One region of the Amycolatopsis sp. NPDC004079 genome, then DNA from elsewhere that is predicted to be linked to it. Evidence: riboswitches for the same ligand, from Rfam matches in the RefSeq annotation. Region 1 holds a riboswitch; each other region holds the start of a gene.

Region 1 (4,770 bases):
CGGGCAGGCGTCCGAAGCCTTCGCGGTCGAGCGCGTGGACGCGTCGGGCAAGAGCCAGGAGACGCTCTTCGGGAACCCCGAAGGCGACCACAAACCGGCCGCCACTGGGCTCAGCCTCGCGACCCAGAGCGCGGCGCAGGCCGCGGTGGACGGGTATCGCGGCAAGGCGGTCCTCGTCGCGATCCAGCCGTCTTCCGGCGATCTGCTCGCGGTGGCGCAGAACAGCAACGTCACCAACGCGGCGTCGGCGTTCAGCGGCCAGTACGCGCCGGGTTCGACGTTCAAGATCGTCACCGCGACCGCGGCGCTGGAAGCCGGGCTGGTCACGCCGGATTCCTCGGTTCCGTGCCCGCTGACCGACCGGATCGGCACCCGCACGCTCTCCAACGAGGGGTTCGACCTCGGCACGACCACCGTGCACAAGGCGTTCGCGAAGTCCTGCAACACCACGTTCGCCCGGCTCGCGTCGCAGCTGCCCGCCGACGGGCTCGCGAAGGCGGCCACCCAGTTCGGCCTCAACGCCGACTTCGGGATCAGCGGCCTGTCCACCGAGCTGGGCCGCGTCGACCCGGCGGCGAACGCGGACGAGCAGGTCGAGGACGGCATCGGCCAGGGAAAGGTGCAGGTCAGTCCGATGGGAGCGGCGGTGATGGCGGCGACCGCGGCGTCCGGGCGCGCGGTCGTGCCGCGGCTGTGGGCGGACGGCACCAAGGTCAACACCGGCTACACCCCGCCGCCGGGCTCGGTGCTGTCGGCGTTGCGCGGGATGATGCGCGAGGTCGTCACCGGCGGCACGGCGACCGGGCTGTCGCACTCGGGCTCGGTGTTCGGCAAGACCGGCACCGCGCAGTTCGGCGACGGCGCGGAGGCACACGGCTGGTTCGTCGGCTATCGCGGCGACCTGGCGTTCGCGGTGTTCCTGGAGGGGGCCAACGACTCCAAACCGGCCGTCTCGCTGGGCGCGAAGTTCCTCGACGCGCTGTAGCGGCTCAGTTCGGCCGCGGCCGAAGCATCCGCGCTCTACCGTAGGACCATGGAAACTGTCGCCTTGGCCGAGGTCGCCGCCGTGCTCGCCGATCCGAGCCGCGCGACCATGTGCCTCGCGCTGCTCGACGGCCGCGCCTGGACGGTCGGCGAACTGGCCGCCGCGGCGCGGATCGCGGTCTCGACGGCCAGCGAGCACGTGACGCGGTTGGCCGAGGCCGGGTTCGTGGCCCGGGTGAAGCAGGGACGACACGCGTACGTGCGGCTCGCAAATCCGCGGGTTGCGGAGTTGATCGAGCATTTGGCGCAGCATGCCGAACTGAAACAGCCGTCCGGGCTGCGGACTTCGTTGCGAGTACAGCGATTGGCGTTCGCGCGCAGTTGTTACGACCATCTGGCCGGGACGCTCGGGGTCGCTTTGCGGGACGGGATGGTCGATCGGGGCCTGATCGACGTGTCGGACGGGCTCGCGCTCACCGACACCGGACGCGAGGTGCTGGCCGATCTCGGCGTGCCGGTCCCGGATCGGCCGCGGCGGCCGTTGCTGCGCGACTGTCTGGATTGGACAGAGCGGCGGGAGCACCTCGCCGGCGTGGTTCCGGCGGCGGTGCTGGAGCGGGCGGTCGAGGCGGGATGGCTGACGCGGGACCAGCAGCGCGCGGTCCGGGTCTTGCCCGGCGCGAGGGGTCCGTTCGCCGCGCTCGGTGTCGATCTCGCGACGGTGAGTGCCGCCCAGGCGTCGTAACACACGTTGGTGGTCCCCCGCATCGGTGGTGCGGGCTCGGGAACCGGACACTGCCTCACTATTCTGGACGCCTGCGGGCGACGGGAGGGAGGCGGGCGAGTGGACGAGCTTCCCATGGTGCTGGGCGTCGGCGCGCTGGTTCTGGTCGTCTCGGTCATCGCGGTGCGGGTGTCCATCCGGCTCGGATTCCCGTCGCTGCTGCTGTATCTCGGGATCGGCGTCGTCCTCGGCGAGGCCGGGTTCGGCATCCGCTTCGACAATCCGGCGCTCACCCAGTCGCTCGGGCTCGCCGCGCTCGTCCTGATCCTCACCGAAGGCGGGCTCACCACGCGCTGGTCCGCGGTGAAACCCTCGCTGGGGCCCGGAATCCTGCTGTCCACAGTGGCCGTGGTGATCAGCATCGCGGTCACCGGCGCGGCTCTGCACTGGCTGCTCGGCCTCGACTGGCGGCTCGCCCTGCTGTGGGGCGCGGTCCTCGCGTCCACCGACGCCGCGGCGGTGTTCTCCGTGCTGCGCACCGCCGGGGTCGGCAAGCGGCTCGTCGGCGCGCTGGAGCTGGAATCCGGCATCAACGACGCGCCCGCCTACATCGCGGTCGTCGTGCTCGCGTCCGGCGAGGCGGTCGACTGGTCGCTGCCGCTGCTGGTGGTCTACGAACTGCTCACCGGCCTGGTGCTCGGCCTCGCGTTCGGCTGGCTGGGCGCGCAGGCGCTGCGCCGGGCCGCGCTCCCGGCGACCGGTCTGTACCCGCTCGCCACGGTGGCGGTGTGCGTGCTCGCGTACTCCTCGGGACAGCTGGCGCACGCGTCCGGCCTGCTGGCCACCTACGTCGCCGGTCTGGTGCTCGGGAATTCGAAGCTGCCGCACCGGTCGGACACCCTGTCGTTCGCCGAAGGGCTCGGCTGGCTCGCGCAGATCGGCTTGTTCGTGCTGCTCGGCCTGTTCGCGTCGCCGACCCGGCTGCTCGAAGCGCTCATCCCGGGTTTGGTGGCGGGTGCCGTGGTGCTGCTGCTCGCCCGGCCGCTGTCGGTGGTTCTGTCGCTGCTGCCGTTCCGGTTGCCCTGGCGAGACCAGGCGTTCCTGTCCTGGGCGGGCCTGCGCGGCGCGGTGCCGATCGTGCTCGCGATGATCCCGTTGTCCGAAGGAGTGCCCGGCGCGCAACGCCTCGTGGACGCGGTTTTCGTGCTCGTCATCGTGCTCACCGTGCTGCAGGGCGCGACGCTCAGTCCGCTCGCGCGGATCCTCGGGCTGGCGAAGGCGACTCAGGCGCACGAGATCGAGGTCGATTCCGCGCCGCTCGACGAACTCGGCGCGGAACTGCTGCAGGTGCGCATCCAGAAGGGGTCGAAGCTGCACGGCGTGTACCTGTCGGAGCTCCGGTTGCCTGCCGGTGCGACGGTCAGTCTCGTGGTGCGCGGGGGAACAGGCTTCACGCCGCAGAAAACCAGCCGGTTGCAGGTCGAGGACCAGCTTTTGGTGGTCACGACCGCCGCCGACCGCGACGCGACCGAACGGCGGATCCGGGCGGTTGACCGAGCTGGTCGCCTGGCCCGCTGGCACGGCGAATCCGGAGCCTGACTTCTCTGTCCTTTGTGGACGTTCCTTGTGACTGCCGTCTCAGATCACGAGACGGGTCTGGTTTCTTTCGCTGGTTTTCCGCTATCGTCGGTTTCAGGTCATGAGTGCCAGCGCGAAGCCCCGGCTTGCTGGCCGGCAACCCTCCTACCGCGGTGGGGTGCCCCGGGTGAGGACCAGGCCGGTCGCGCAGCGCGACGGGCAAGCGCGGGCCCCTCGCCGGGGGTCCCCCGGAACGCCGAGGAGGCGCCGTCATGACTCTCGCACTCGACCGGTCCACGGAAACTGTTGTTCCCGCCGTTCCCGCTGTGGCCGGTGCGTCGCTGCGGGTGCCGTTGGTGACGGGCGGCGACATCGGTTACGCCAATCTTGATCACGCGGCCAGTGCGCCGTGTCTGGACGCGGTGCGTTCGGCGGTGGACGAGTTTCTTCCCTGGTATGCCAGCGTGCATCGCGGTGCTGGGTTTGCTTCGCAGGTTTCCACTCGGTTGTACGAGCGGACTCGGGGTGTGCTGCGTCGGTTTGTGGACGCTCGTAGCGGGGACTCGGTGATCTTCACTCGCAACACGACTGATGCGTTCAATCTGCTGGCGAAAGCGTTGCCGCGTAAGACTTCTGTTGTTGTTTTCGACAGTGAGCACCATGCCGCGTTGCTGCCGTGGCGGGGGCCGAATGTCCGGCGGGTGCAGTTGCCGCGGACTCGGCTTGCCGCGGTGTCCGTTGTGGACGAAGCGCTTGCGGAATGTCCGCAGGGGCCTCGGTTGGTGGTTGTCGCTGGGGCGTCGAATGTGACTGGCGAACTGCTGCCGGTGGCCGAGATCGCTGCGGTGGCTCGGAAGCATGGGGCTCGGGTGGCGTTGGACGCTGCTCAGCTTGCGCCGCATCGGCGGATTTCGTTGCGGGAGTTGGATGTCGACTACGTCGCGTTGTCCGGGCACAAGCTGTACGCGCCGTTTGGGGCTGGGGCGTTGGTCGGACGCAGCGACTGGTTGCGGGCTGCTGAGCCTTATCTTGCCGGTGGTGGGGCGACCAAGCTGGTGACTGAGGAAGCCGTCGTGTGGAACAGCGGTGAGGAGCGGCACGAGGCTGGGTCGCCCAATACCGTTGGGGTGTATGCGTTGGGCGTGGCTTGCGAGCAGTTGGCGGCCCAGTGGGATGCCGTCGGGGCGCATGAGGCTGCGTTGCTGGAGCGGTTGCGGAAGGGGCTGGCCGGGCTGCCTGGGTGTGCTGAGTTGCGGTTCTTTGACGCGCCGGTGGATCGGGTTGGCACGGTGAGTTTTGTCGTCGACGGGTTTGAGCCTGGGTGGCTGGCGGCGGTGTTGTCGGCTGAGTACGGGATTGGGGTGCGGGACGGGGCGTTCTGTGCTCATGTGGCTGCTCGGCGGTTGATTCGCGAGGCTGGCGGGGAGGGGCAGCAGGCTGTTCGGGTGAGTCTCGGGTTGGGGAGTACCGAGGAGCACGTGGAT
Region 2 (4,770 bases), on a different contig from region 1:
GCGCGAACCAGCTCTGAGCGCAGTCTTTCCGGAAGGCCCGGCGGCTTCGGCTGCCGGGCCTTTTCCGTGTCCTGAGGTCGGTCTGGGCCCGGTGATCGCGCCCCTCAGACGGCGGGGTGTGCCCCATCGCGAGAGCGCGGCAGCCGATAAGGGCTGCCGGTCGCCTGAGCGTCAGCGATCTCCCTTGGCCGCGACCACCTCGAGGACCGCGCGCTGCAGGGCGTAGTTCGCATCGGCCGCCGCGCCCTTGACCTCGGCGTTCAGCCGCGCCACGACGCGCATCGCGGTCGCGAGGCCGTCCTGGCCCCAGCCGCGGGACTGGCCTTGGGCCTTGCGGATCTTCCACGGCGGCATGCCCAGTTCGCCCGCCATCTGGTTCGGGTTGCCGCGGCCAGCGGCGGACACGCGAGCGATCGTGCGGACCGCGTCGGCGAGAGCGTCGGCCACCAGGACGTGCGGAACGCCCAGCTGCATCGCCCACTGCAGCGACTCCATCGCGGCCGCCCGGTCCCCCGCGACGGCCTTCTCCGCGACCGCGAAGCCGGTCACGTCGGCGCGTCCCGTGTGGTAGCGGCGGACCGCCTGCTCGTCGATGACTCCTCCGGTGTCGGCGACCAGTTGCGTCGCCGCCGAGGACAGTTCGCGCAGGTCCGAGCCGACCGAGTCGAGCAGCGCCATCAGGCCCGCGCCGTCGATCTTGCCGCCCGCGCGGCGCACCTCGTTGCGGACGAACGCCTCGCGCTCGGCCGGCTTGGTGAGCTTCGGGCATTCGGTGATCTCCGCGCCCGCTTTTTTCAACGCGCCAGGCAGCGCCTTCGCGGCCTTGCTCCGCCCGCCGCCGCTGTGCACGACCACGAGGACGATGCCGTCGGCCGGCGCCTTCACGTAGGCCAGGACCGCGTCGGACAGCTCCTGCGAGATGTCCTGCGCCGACTCCAGCACGATCACGCGCCCCTCGGCGAACAAGGACGGGCTGACCAGCTCAGCCAGCACGGGCGGTGTGAGATCGGACACTCGCGTCCGCGTGAGGTCCGCCGTGGGGTCCGCGGCCTTGGCCGCGTCGAGGGAAGCTCGCACAGCCCGTTCGATGAGCAGTTCTTCCTCGCCCGTGACGAGGTGCAGCGGCGCGGGTGCGGTGGTCACCTCGCCATCTTCTCACCCGGCTGCCGGACCGTCCGCCCCGGTGATGTGAGCCGCCTCCGTGGCACGAGCTGATCGGGATGTCGTACGGTGTAGACGAGGACGCGCCCACCGGCGCTCCGACAACCGAATACCGCTCATCCAGAGGGGCAGAGGGAACGGCCCGACGAAGCCCCGGCAACCGGCGTACAGCCTGTCATCCCGCGATCGCGGGATAGCTGACGACCACGGTGCCAATTCCGGCCCGCTTCGGCGGGGCAGATGAGGAAAGGAACCTCGCGATGACTGCAGCCCTCAGCGCCACCTCCGCCAACAAGACGATCGACCTCGGTCCGGCCGTCGAACTGGTGTCGAAGGAAGAAGGGCACCGGCAGCCGCTCGCTCCGGAATTCGTCTCCGCCGAAGACTTCTCGCCGCTCGAGGTCGCCTACGACTTCGGCCGCGTCCGCCGCGAGGACATCGAAGCGGGCCCGCGCAACATCTGGCGTTACAAGAAACTCCTTCCCGTCCCCTCGACCGTCGAGGAGACTCCGAACACCGAACCCGGCTGTACCCGGCTCGTGCGCGCCGACCGGCTCGCGAAGGAGCTCGGCCTCAAGAGCGTGTGGGTCAAGGACGACACCGGCAACCCGACGCACTCGTTCAAGGACCGCGTGGTCGCCGTCGCGCTGGCCGCGGCCCGCGAGTTCGGCTTCGAGGTCCTCGCGTGTCCCTCGACCGGCAACCTGGCCAACGCGACCGCCGCCGCGGCGGCCCGCGCCGGCTGGCGGTCGGTCGTGCTGATCCCGAAGAACCTCGAGCGCGCGAAGATCCTCACCACCGCGGTCTACGACGGCGACCTGATCGCCGTCGACGGCAACTACGACGACGTCAACCGGCTCGCCACCGAGCTGGCCGGCGAGCACCCGAAGTGGGCGTTCGTGAACGTCAACGTCCGCCCGTACTACTCCGAGGGCTCGAAGACGCTCGCCTACGAGGTCGCCGAGCAGCTCGGCTGGCGGATCCCCGAGCAGATCGTCGTGCCGATCGCCTCCGGTTCCCAGCTCACCAAGGTGGACAAGGGTTTCCGCGAGCTGGGCCAGCTCGGTCTCGTGGACGCCAGCCCGTACAAGGTGTTCGGCGCACAGGCCACCGGCTGCTCGCCGGTCTCCACCGCGTACCGCAACGGCCACGACGTGGTCCAGCCGGTGAAGCCGGACACCATCGCCCGCTCGCTGGCGATCGGCAACCCGGCCGACGGCCCGTACGTGCTCGACGTGGTCAACCGCACCGGCGGCGCGATCGAGGACGTCACCGACGAAGAGGTCGTGGAAGGCATCCGGCTGCTCGCGCGCACCGAAGGCATCTTCACCGAGACCGCGGGCGGCGTCACCGTGGCGACCGCGAAGAAGCTCGTCGAAACCGGCAAGCTCGACCCGGACGCCGAAACCGTCCTCCTCATCACCGGTGACGGCCTCAAGACCCTCGACGCGGTCGAGAACCACATCGGCCCGAAGGCCACCGTGCCGCCGTCCGCCGCGGCCGTCGCCAAGGCGCTCGGCTACTGACGCACCAGCCCGGGGTCCGCCGCACTACCGCGGCGGACCCCGCGGCTCACCCCGGCGCGCGACCGCCGGCCCGCTTCCCGCGGGCAGAACAGCGGTGTCGCCGTCGACGTCGGTCCGGGTGACCAGTGCTCCCATCGTCCCGAGAACGTCCACTGTGGACTTGCTCGGATGTCCGTATCCGTTGCCCGCGCCGACACTGATCAGCGCCGTGCGCGGCCGCACCGCCGCGAGGAACTGCGGCAGCGAATACCTCGAGCCGTGGTGTGGCACCTTCAATACGTCGGCCCGCAGGTCGACGCCCTCGGCGAGCAGATCCGCTTGCGCGGCCAGTTCCACGTCCCCGGTCAGCAAAACCCGGCCAGCCGAGGTGTCCGCGCGCAGGACCACCGAACTGTTGTTGATCATCGTGCCGTCCTGCAGCGCCGGTGACCGAGTAGTGGCGTAGCGCGGACCTAGTACGTCCAGCGACAATCCCGGCCACTCCAGCCGTTGTCCCTCGCTCAACTGCATTAGCGGCACGCCACGACGCCGCGCTTCGCCGGAAACCGACTGCCACGCCCACGCCGGGGCACGTCCGGGCCCTACCGCGATCGCGCCGACTGCCCGTCCGTCGAATACCGAAGCGAGACCGCCGATGTGGTCCGCGTGCAGGTGGCTCAGCACGAGCAGCGGCACCCGTTCGACGCCCAGCCTCCGCAGGCATTCGTCGACCGGCCCCGGCTCCGGCCCGGTGTCGACGACCACGGCACGGCCCGGCTCGGCCGTCGCCAGAACTACCGCATCTCCTTGTCCGACATCGCATTCCACCATCGCCCAGCCGTCCGGCGGCCAGCCAGGAGCCAGCACTTTGGCTGGCACGACCGTCAGCAGCACGACGACCAGCCCGATCGCCACCAGCAGCCGGAGCCGGCGAAACCTTGCCGCCACCACGACCACGACGAGCAGGGCCGCCGCGCACAATCCGCCCCACCAGCCCCCAGGCCAGGACAGCGCTGCACCGGGTGCCCTCGCGCCGTGCCGAGCAACGGTGATCAGCCACCGGGCCTCCGGGTCCGCCAGATGGATCAGCACCTGCCCGGCACCTGGCCACCACGGCCCGACGACTGTCGCGAGCACGCCCAGCACGGTGACCGGCGCGACCACTGGTGCCGCAAGGACATTGGTGACGACTGAGACCAGGCTGACCGTGCCCGCCATCCCGGCGATGACTGGTGCGGTGACCACGAACGCGGCCAGCGGGACAGCGAGGCCTTCGGCGTAACCGGGCGGAACTCCCCGTCGTACCAACGAATCCGCCCAGCGCGGCGCGAGCAGAACCAGCCCTGCCGTCGCGAGAACTGAGAGCGCGAAGCCGAAATTCGCCGCCATCGTCGGATCCCACGCCACCAGGACGCACACCGCGAAGGCCAGCGCGGGCAGAGCTGAACCACGTCGTCCGAGGGCCAGCGCGAGCAACCCGATGCCGCCCATGACGCCTGCCCGCACCACACTCGGTTCAGGACCCACGAGGACGAGGAATCCTGCCAGACAGGTGCCCGCCGCTGCTGCGGAAGACTTTGGGCCCGCTCGAACCAATCGGCACAGGAGCAGGACCGCTCCGCCGATGATGACGAGATTTCCGCCGCTCACCGCCATCAGATGGGTGAGCCCCGAGGCAGTGAACTCGCTCTCGACCCGCTGCGGCAGCGCGCTCGTGTCGCCGAGCACCAGTCCGGGCAGCAGACCCGCTGGTTCCTCCGGCAGGACCGCGCACAGCGAATGCAAGCTGTTGCGCAGGGCCGCGGCGGCGCGCTGCCACCACGGGGCCGACCCGACGTCGGCTGGTGCGGCACGGACGGAGAGCACTGCGGCGGTCAGCTCGCCGCCGCGCGCGGGCAGGAGCCGACCGGACGTCGTCGCTTCCTGGCCTGGCAGCAGACCGCTCCATCCCGCGACCGGTGCCAGCAACAGAACCCGGCCGGTCGATTCGACTGGCTGACCGTCCACTGTGGCCGTGGTGACGCGGGCGGGGATCGCGACTGACCGGGTGCCCGCCTGCTGATCGGCGTAGCCAGCTTGGTGGATCGGCCGTGGGCGCTCGCTG
Region 3 (4,770 bases), on a different contig from region 1:
GGCCCCTCACGCCGGGCAGCCCCCAAACGCCGGCATAAAAGCGATCCCGCCCGCGGCGGCGAAGCCGACGCCAAAAACACAGCTGTCTGGCTGACCTACCAACCCAAACACCACGGGCCCAAACACCACGGGCCGCCCCACTTCGGAGCGGCCCGCGAACGCCTTACGTTAAAACAAACCCTCAAGCAGCAACCACACTCTGCGGCCCACGAGCCACCTGACTCACATGCGCACCCCGATCAGAGATCCACGACAGCGCAGCCTCAGCCCGCTCCCCGCGCACCCCCAACCGGAACCGAGCGATCGGCGTGTCCCCAATACGAGTGAGGCCACCCCCAATAGTGGCGAGTTCGACATCGAAGCGGCTGGCCGCCTCAGGCAGCAGCGCCCCCACCGACGCAAACCCGATCAGCACGATGTCGACCGCGCGGTCGTACTTCGCGGACTGGGCGCGCGAGGTCTCGATCGACGGCAGCACCGCCTGTGCGGTCCAGCTGTCCGGCGTCGAGATCAGGTCGAGCACCGTGCCGCGCTCGACGATCGCGCCGTTGTCGAGCACCGCGACGTCGTCGCAGACCCGGCGGACGACGTCGGCGTCCGGGGTGGTGACGACGACCGTCACGCCCAGTTCGGCGCGCGCCCGGTCGAGCACGGCGAGCACCGCGCCGGCGTCTTCCGCCGAAATCCCGGCGGTCGGGTCGTCGGCGAGCAGCACGGCCGGTCCGGCGGCGAGCGCCTTGGCGACCGCGACCCGGCGGAGCTGGCCGTCGGTGAGTTCTTCCGGCTTCTGCGCGGCGCGCGGGGTGAGGCCGACCAGGTCGAGCAGCGAGCCGACCCGGCTGCGCCGCTGCGGGCCGTCGACGCCGAGTTGCTCGAGCGGGCTGGCGATGTTGCCCGCGATGGTGCGCTCGGCGAGCAGCTCCGGTTTGGTGCCGACGACCCCGAGCTGGCGGCGGATCTCCCGCAGCCGCTTGCCGTCGAGGGTCGCGGTGTTGAGGCCGTCGAGCCGCACGACGCCGCGGTCGGGGCGCTCCTGCAGCGCGATGCAGCGGGCGAGGGTCGACTTGCCGGAGCCGGACGGACCCACGATTCCGAACAGCGAGCCGGCTTGCACGTCAACGCTCACGTCGCGCAGTGCGGCGACACGATTTCCGTGGAAGGGAAAGGACTTGGACACGTTTTCGACAGTGATCACGAAAGGGCTCCAGGCAAACGAGGCGCGGCGCCGGATCCGGGCGCGCCAGGCGTCATCGAATTACCGTCCACAGTGGACGGCGCAAGAAACTGCGGAAAAGACGATCAGGCGATGACCATGGAGCGTTGACACGCACATACCGAGCGGCGACCTTCGTCGACTACACGCCGGCGGGTCAGCAGGAGCGGGCGGGTGACCCTCTTCATCGAAAACAGCCTCCATCGGTCCTGGCGGTAGCACCTGCCCTGCGGAGGGTGGTTGCTGCGACTTCGGCGAGCCAGGTCTCTCAGTCGCTCGGGATGGACGCTTTCGAGTAAAGCCGATCCCATTGGCTGAACGCAAGCGCGTTGGTGCAGATCACACGTCTGGTGGTGCCCGCATGCCGGAACACCTCGTCCAGAACCCGGAAACCCGGAACCTCGGTTCCCGAACATTGCCTCGACCTGCGGAACCCTCGCGCCGGCCCGCCGCGGCGAACTAGTTCGTTCCACTGTGGACGATCAAGAAGCTTTGTGGAACAAGAGTTTTCCCGTTGTCAAGTGACGGGCGCGCGCGGGCCTCGGCACCCGGGTCGCCGGGTCCGCGATCGGGTCGAGATAGGTCAGCGAAGCGAAGCACCTCGACCTGGCGCGACTGAACAATCCGGACCAGGGAGCAAAGAGACTCCCCCGAATGCCACGACCTTGACGAGCCGCCCGTCACAGGTCACCGGCCATTTCAGCCGCGCTCGCGCGATGACCGAGAGTAGCCGCTGGGCTCGGGATCACCCACGATCAGCGACGACGCAAGATCACCAAGCCACGCACCGAAATCAACGCCCCGAATCCGGAATACCCGCCGCGCCGCCGCAGTTGGACGTCACAAGCGAGCGCCGCGAGAGGGGGTCAGTTCCCGACTGCCGCGATCCGCGCGAACGCGTGCACGTCAAGCTGCTCCCCGCGCGTCTTCGGGTCGATCCCCGCTTCGGCGAGCAACTCGCCAGCCCGCTCCGCGGAACCGGCCCATCCCGCCAGCGCGGCCCGCAAAGTCTTGCGCCGCTGCGAAAACGCCGCGTCGACCACCGCGAACAACCGCGCGCGATCCACCCCGGACACCGGGTCGGTCCGGGTGAACGAAACCAGTGCGGAATCGACGTTCGGCACCGGCCAGAACACCGCGCGCGGCACTGCGGCGACCTTGCGCGCCGGTCCGTACCAAGCGAGCTTCACGCTCGGCACGCCGTAAGTCCGGCTGCCCGGCCCGGCCGCCATCCGATCCGCGACCTCGGTCTGGACCATCACGAGCCCGCTGCGCAGCGACGGCAGCTCGGCCAGGAGGTGCAGCACCACCGGCACCGCGACGTTGTACGGCAGGTTCGCCACGATCGACACCGGCTCAGCCGGGAGATCAGCGGCCCGCACGCGCAGCGCGTCGGCGCCGACCACGGTCAGCCGCTCCGCTGCCTCCGGGGCGCGCTCAGCGATTGTCTGCGGCAGACGGGCGGCCAGCACCGGATCGATCTCCACGGCGACGACCTGAGCGCCAGCGGCGAGCAGGCCCAGCGTCAGCGACCCGAGGCCGGGCCCGACCTCCAGCACGACCTCCCCCGGCCGCACGCCGCCGAGTTCGACGATGCGGCGGACCGTGTTGGGGTCGTGCACGAAGTTCTGCCCGAGCTTCTTCGTGGGCCGGACGTCGAGTTCGTCGGCCAGCCCGCGGATTTCGGCAGGCCCCAGCAGTTCCACCACCGGACGAGCCTACCCAGCGCGGTCGCGGCGACGACAACGCGGCGTATGAAAACAGGCGGCCGTGAGCGCGAAGCTCACGGCCGCCTGCCGGAAAAACAGAGGGTGCTCAGGCCTTGTAGCCGCAGCCCCAGGCGCTGTAGCCGCCGCGCGCGTCGCGCACCTTCTCGGCGGTCGCGATCTGCTGCTCGCGGGTGGCCTTGTCGGCCGTCGGCGCGTACTGCGTGCCGCCGTAAGCCGCCCAGGTCTGCTTGTCGAACTGGAGGCCGCCGTAGTAGCCGTTGCCGGTGTTGATCGACCAGTTGCCGCCCGACTCGCACTGCGCGATGCGGTCCCACGCGCCGGTGTCGCCGATGGCCGGGGCCGGCGGCTTCTTGGTGCCGACCTTGATGATCTTGGCCTTGGCCTCGACCAGGGTCTTCTCCGAGATCTGCTCGCGCGAGACCTCTTCGCCGTTCTTCTTCGTGACCTTGTAGGTCACCAGCTTCTTGCCCGGCGTGCCCGGGTCCTCGACGCTCTGCTGGCCCTGCAGCTGCGTCGGGTCGTCGACCTTCTGCACGTCCGGGTCGATGGCCTCTTCCTGGTTGACCATCGACACGCCCATGCGGCTGACGTGGACTTCGGCGCCGTTCTTGAGGCTGACGTCGAGGCCGCCGTCGACCGCGTCGTCCGGGCCGAGGTTCAGCTTCAGGGCGGAGACGAACTCCTTGGTGGTCACCGCGTTGGTGCTCACCTGGCGGGGCGCGTTGGTGCCGTCGAAGAGCGTGATGTGCTTGAGGGTCTTGACCTGGACGGTCGAGCCCTCGAGCGGCAGGTCGCCGGAGGACGGCATCGACGTCCACGCGCCCTGGGAAACCATGCTGCCCATGCCGAGCTGGTTCATGGCCTCGCCGAGCGTGGTCGCGCGGACCCAGGAGGGCCGCGACACGCCGTCGACGACGAGGTTCAGCTGACGGCCGCGCTCGAGCTTGATGACGCCGCCGTCGCCGACCGCCGCCTGCGGCGAGGGCGAAAGGGAGTCGTGCTCGCCGACGGACAGGCCCGCGTCCTTGAGGACGTCGCCGACGGTGCCGCCGAAGCTGTGCACGGTCTGCTGGTGGCCGTCGACGTCGACGGTGATGCTCTTGTTCATCGCGAGCGCCGCCGCGCCGCCACCGCCGACGGTGACCAGCAGCGAAAGCACCGCGCCCTTGAGGAAGCGGCGCTTCCAGGTCTTGGTCGCCTCGCGCAGCCCTTCCTCGACCGCGACCTTCTTGGCCTGCGGGGAGGCGGTGCGGTCTTCCTCGACCTCGTCCGGGAGGACGAGCGGCGGAAGCATCGTGGTTTCCGCGTTGATGAGGCGGATCAGCTCGTCGACGTCGACGTCGATCTCCGACATCAGCATGTCGGCGTCCGGGCCGAGCGCGGCGAGCACGTCCTGCTCGGTCACGCGGAGCTCGTCGGAGAAGTCAAGCTGCCCGTAGGCGGTGTCCTCGAGCTCGCGGTCGAGCACGGCCACCGAGGACGGGGAGGAGGAGAAATACGCCGAACCCGCGTCAAGACGCGAGTCATCCTGCCGACTACCAGTCACCGGGTCGTTCCCTTTCCCAAGACATCGCGCGTACCTCGCGCGTCGTCCTTCGTTCGCGACGCACCCTCAGGCGCGCCTCTCAAGTCCGACACCCCCAGCCAGCGCCATCGTCACGGTCCCAGGTCGTACCAACCCCGGTTCCGCTTCCCCGACGTGCACTGACGTGACTGGTGGGCGTATCAGCCGGCTCCGCTGCGCGTAACCGACCGGCACGATCACGGGACAGTAACGGGTGTTGGCAGGTTGCGCAAACACCCCCCGGAGTGTCGTGACTTGCGTCA

The links. A riboswitch is a leader RNA that binds a small molecule or an ion and turns the genes downstream of it on or off. The one in region 1 is predicted to bind S-adenosylmethionine.
Region 2: linked by a shared signal. The riboswitch ahead of thrC (threonine synthase) and the one ahead of ABZX37_RS45195 (aminotransferase class V-fold PLP-dependent enzyme) in region 1 are both predicted to bind S-adenosylmethionine.
Region 3: linked by a shared signal. The riboswitch ahead of ABZX37_RS46535 (ATP-binding cassette domain-containing protein) and the one ahead of ABZX37_RS45195 (aminotransferase class V-fold PLP-dependent enzyme) in region 1 are both predicted to bind S-adenosylmethionine.

What each region holds. Positions count from the first base shown of each region.
Region 1 is NZ_JBEXMH010000094.1:282-5,051, reverse strand. Features, by position in the region: gene ABZX37_RS45210 (penicillin-binding transpeptidase domain-containing protein) at 1-985, shown strand, start outside; gene ABZX37_RS45205 (helix-turn-helix domain-containing protein) at 1,034-1,729, shown strand; gene ABZX37_RS45200 (potassium/proton antiporter) at 1,829-3,307, shown strand; SAM riboswitch class IV at 3,404-3,518, shown strand; gene ABZX37_RS45195 (aminotransferase class V-fold PLP-dependent enzyme) at 3,559-4,770, shown strand, end outside.
Region 2 is NZ_JBEXMH010000005.1:47,722-52,491, reverse strand. Features, by position in the region: gene rpsT (30S ribosomal protein S20) at 1-17, shown strand, start outside; gene holA (DNA polymerase III subunit delta) at 172-1,143, opposite strand; SAM riboswitch class I at 1,275-1,408, shown strand; gene thrC (threonine synthase) at 1,422-2,687, shown strand; gene ABZX37_RS06985 (ComEC/Rec2 family competence protein) at 2,712-4,770, opposite strand, start outside.
Region 3 is NZ_JBEXMH010000106.1:11-4,780, forward strand. Features, by position in the region: gene ABZX37_RS46535 (ATP-binding cassette domain-containing protein) at 182-1,195, opposite strand; SAM riboswitch class I at 1,411-1,501, opposite strand; gene rsmA (16S rRNA (adenine(1518)-N(6)/adenine(1519)-N(6))-dimethyltransferase RsmA) at 2,080-2,922, opposite strand; gene ABZX37_RS46545 (transglycosylase family protein) at 3,029-4,411, opposite strand.